2 regions of the Metabacillus herbersteinensis genome follow, and region 2 is predicted to be linked to the other one. Evidence: riboswitches for the same ligand, from Rfam matches in the RefSeq annotation. Region 2 holds a riboswitch; the other holds the start of a gene.
The links. A riboswitch is a leader RNA that binds a small molecule or an ion and turns the genes downstream of it on or off. The one in region 2 is predicted to bind thiamine pyrophosphate.

Region 1 (2,208 bases), on a different contig from region 2:
TATGAATAACTTCCTTTAACCCTTTATCTGATCCAATAATCTGGTCAAAGGTATATTTAGCTTGATAAAGAGAACCAATTTTATTTTTTAACTGATTTAATTTCTTTTGATTTTTTTCAAGCTCTTGTGATAATTTATGTACCTCTGTTAAGCCCTTACAAATTGAAACAGCACCGACTGTTTCTCCATTCAAAATAATTGGGGCCATATCAACAACATATTCGGTGACTCCTTCTTTCCTATAAATACCGACTCTTTCTTTTCGATCCTTTAACGTTTCGACTAACAAAGCTTTGGGCCTTACATCTCGAAGTCGCTTTCCTACAATATTCTCCGGTGCAACTCCAGTTATTTTCGTATATTCTGGGTTTATCATTCGAACAACTTCATTTTTATCAATCACCAAAACTCCATCGTGAATTGCTTGTAAAGTAGCAACTAACCAATCTAATTGCTGATCGGTCGTTTGTCCTTCCATAAAATCCATTGTATGATAAGTCATTTTATCTCCCTTTTTGGTAGTGTTATTGAAAATACTTTTTGCAAACTCGGACTATCTGCAAGTATCTTATTGGAAATTGTTATTCTTTTTTAAAATTCTCTAAGTTAATATAGTAATCCTGCTTAAACTAAAAAGAGCATTTCAGGAGAGTCGGCTTTTTTGAAAGGAAGATGAAGCCACTTCCCTTGAAGAATATATTCACTCTTTCATTATCAGTACTATTAAATATTCCATCTTAAAACCCAAGGAATCCGGTATATTACCTTACTCTTTCTAAAATAACTTAACATAATCTCTGAAGATGAAACATCATTCTAGTAAAATTCTGTATTCCATTTTATCCGAAACTCATATATAATAAAATTTAAATTGAATAGAAATAACTAGGGGAGTCCAATAAGTTGGGCTGAGAGAGAAGCACGTTGAAGTTTCTTGACTCTTGGGACCTGATCTGGCTCATACCAGCGTGGGGAAGTTAGAATAATCATCAATGCAACACTACTTCTGCATATACTAGCCGGGTCCACCCATTTATGGGCCCGGCTTTTTTGTGTACTTCTACAAGCTTTTGGTATGTTCTGTATCTCGTCCTTTATATTCAAAAAAAAGGAGAGATTTATTATGTCAACGACTTCATTAAACGAACAAAACATTTCCATCATGTCTAGTTTTCCAGGTAGTAAAAAAGTATATGTAACAGGTTCAAGACCTGACATTAAAGTACCAATGCGTGAAATTGAGTTAAGCCCGACAACTGGTACATTTGGAGAAGAGGAAAACCTTCCATTACGTGTGTATGATACAAGTGGTCCTTATACGGATCAAAATTATTCAGTTGATATTACAAAAGGTCTTCCTGCGATTCGAAGCACATGGATTCATGAACGTGCAGATGTTGAGGAATATGAAGGTCGAGAAATTAAGCCTCAAGATAATGGGTATAAAGATGAAAATGATCCTCGTGCCAATCATAGTGTGTTTCCTGGTTTAAAGCGCAAACCATTGCGTGCAAAAAAAGGGGGAAATGTCACACAGCTTCATTATGCAAAGAAGGGGATTATTACTCCTGAGATGGAATTTATCGCATTAAGGGAAAATATGAAGCCTGAATTTGTCCGTGATGAAGTTGCAAAAGGTCGAGCAATCATTCCATCTAATATTAATCATCCAGAGTCAGAACCTATGATAATAGGACGTAATTTTCATGTTAAAATTAATGCGAATATTGGCAACTCGGCTGTTTCATCTTCCATCGAAGACGAAGTTGAAAAGATGACATGGGCGACACGCTGGGGTGCTGATAATATTATGGATCTATCAACAGGAAAAAACATACATACAACAAGAGAATGGATTATTCGAAACTCATCTGTTCCTGTAGGAACCGTGCCAATTTATCAAGCACTTGAAAAAGTAAATGGTGTTGCTGAAGATCTTACATGGGAGGTTTACCGTGATACCTTGATTGAACAAGCGGAGCAAGGTGTTGATTACTTCACGATCCATGCAGGTGTTCTTTTGCGATATGTTCCGTTAACAGCAAAACGTTTAACAGGCATTGTATCTCGCGGTGGATCTATTATGGCTCAATGGTGCCTACACCACCATAAAGAAAGCTTTTTATACACTCACTTTGAAGAAATTTGTGAAATAATGAAATCTTATGATGTTGCATTCTCTTTAGGAGATGGTTTACGTCCTGGGTC
Region 2 (2,208 bases):
GAGAATAAGTACAGCACCTGCACTGACTGAACCGACAAGAATTTCAGTTCCAGCAGCAATCATTTCGGCAATTAAAGCAACTCCAGGCTTTCGAATAATGTAAGCACAAACGATCGGTGCCATAATCCAAAACCCAGTAATCAATCCAAAGCCAATTGGCCCAAATACGCCTTGTATAAACTGGCCAAAGAAAATCCAAGCAAGATACAGAATACCAAAAACAACCGAAATTGAAGCAATCACAACAATTTCTCTTAAATTTAAAGACTTTGAATTTTTCATGTGGATCTCCTTTTGAAAAGCCATTTTTGCTAACTTTGTAGTATTGAAATAAAACGATTACTCAGATATAAGAGTGAAAGCAATCGGCTACAAACCGATTGCAATATTACTTTCACAAACATCAACTTTTCTATTAGAAAAGAATCTTTACTCTACAACAGCAACACGTTCTTTTTGTACAGGCCAGTCTTGCAAGGTATAGGCCATATCAAAAAATAGATATTCAAGCTGACAGCTTAGCATGAAGTGCTCCTTCATTTTGGTTCTTTCTTGTTCAGAAGCCTCTTCAGCTAGTTGATCAAGCCTCTTTAGGTAGAGATTCATTCGTGGATCTTCTTGGCCACCATAAAACGTAATCCAGTCATAAAAAGGATGAGACTGATCTGGTTGGAATTCTTCAATGATCCGATCTCCAATGTATAAATAAATATATGGACAAGGTAGAACGACAGCAATTGTTTCACCTAGCGTTCCAGAGCGACCAACATTTAGCATATGTCTCGTATAATGCTGTGCAGTTGGTGCTAATGGGAATCCTTGCAGATCTTCAAACTTAACTCCCGCTACATGACAAAAGTTATTATGTGGGTGTACTTCACTATTTAATACAAAGGAAATGCTCGTATTAAACATGACCATATCTTCACGATTTGTACATTTTGAGATACCCAATGCATACGCCTGGATAATTGCATTTAAGTATTCAAAATCCTGTTTCACATAATGAATTAATTGCTCCTTACCAAGTGTACCGTCTGCAATCCCCCTGACAAATGGGTGATTGTAGCATGCCTCGAAAATGTGATCCGCTTCTTTACGCAATTGTTCTGAAAAGCTCATTAAAATTCCTCCTTTTTTATTAGCATCAGAATTTATATGAATTATAAACTCAAAATGCGTTTCGCAAGTCCAGCTCCGACGCACAGGACGTGCAAGTGCAGTCAATGCGACAGGACGTCGCGCTTTTGACTGCCAGCGCCTAGCCCCTCGAGGTCATAAGTCAATTCTAAATTGAAGGCAAAGAACGCCTTCTATTTAGAATCATCTTATGCTTGTCGGAGGCCTGCAGGATGCAGGTCAGAAAGGCGTTGCAACAGGACGTTGCGAACTTAGCTTTTCTTCCTCTAACAAGGCGCTTGCGCTTTTTTATTAAAAGGAAATCCGAACTGCGGGGAGTGATCTAATTCAATAAAAAAAGCCGCTCCGGAATGGAGCGACTTTTTAATAAATAGTCTTATTCTTAATCAACTAGATTCATAATAAATCTGACATTAAGATTAGACAAACATTTATGCCGACTCCACTTCCCTACGCTAGTACGAACTAGATCAGGTTCAAAGGGATTAAGAATAATCTTATCTCAGCCAAAACGGCACCCCCAGTGGACTTCCTATTTAATTGACTAAAACTTACCACGTGAGAGTAAATTTGTCAAAAAAGATTATTAAACTTTTTATCATTTAGTCTATCATATTTGATATTTTCTTAAGGTGAAATTAATAAATCTAGGGCTTAGAAGGAGGATAAAGGAATTGATAACTTAATAGATATGGAACGTCCTCGAAATAGCTTTACCCACTTATCGTTTAAACTCATGCTTTTAATTAACCCCGAATTTTGAGTATCCATATTTTTTGACGAACACATATTATTACATGCTGACATTTTAGTATGTGAAGATGACCTTTCCAACTAACGCTAAAAATGAAAACAAACCAATACTTTCCTTCATCACGATACCCCCCCATTAATTTCAAGAATTTTTAACCTTACTTTGGTATTTTTAGAATAACAAGCGATCACTTTCTTGTCACACAACATGTAAGAGAATGTAACGCGATTATTTTTTTCTTTTAATAAATGTTCCTTTTTTCCTTTTATTAATAAAATAATTTGTCTACATATAAACGAAACAACTATGGTCAT

Region 1: it holds a riboswitch for thiamine pyrophosphate, as region 2 does, so the genes downstream of both, thiC (phosphomethylpyrimidine synthase ThiC) here and tenA (thiaminase II) in region 2, are expected to answer to the same signal.

What each region holds. Positions count from the first base shown of each region.
Region 1 is NZ_JBHLVO010000006.1:48,723-50,930, reverse strand. It holds gene ACFFIX_RS09855 (sigma-54 interaction domain-containing protein) at 1-487, opposite strand, end outside; TPP riboswitch at 878-992, shown strand; gene thiC (phosphomethylpyrimidine synthase ThiC) at 1,124-2,208, shown strand, end outside.
Region 2 is NZ_JBHLVO010000011.1:138,098-140,305, reverse strand. It holds gene ACFFIX_RS14565 (ECF transporter S component) at 1-282, opposite strand, end outside; gene tenA (thiaminase II) at 430-1,122, opposite strand; TPP riboswitch at 1,571-1,672, opposite strand.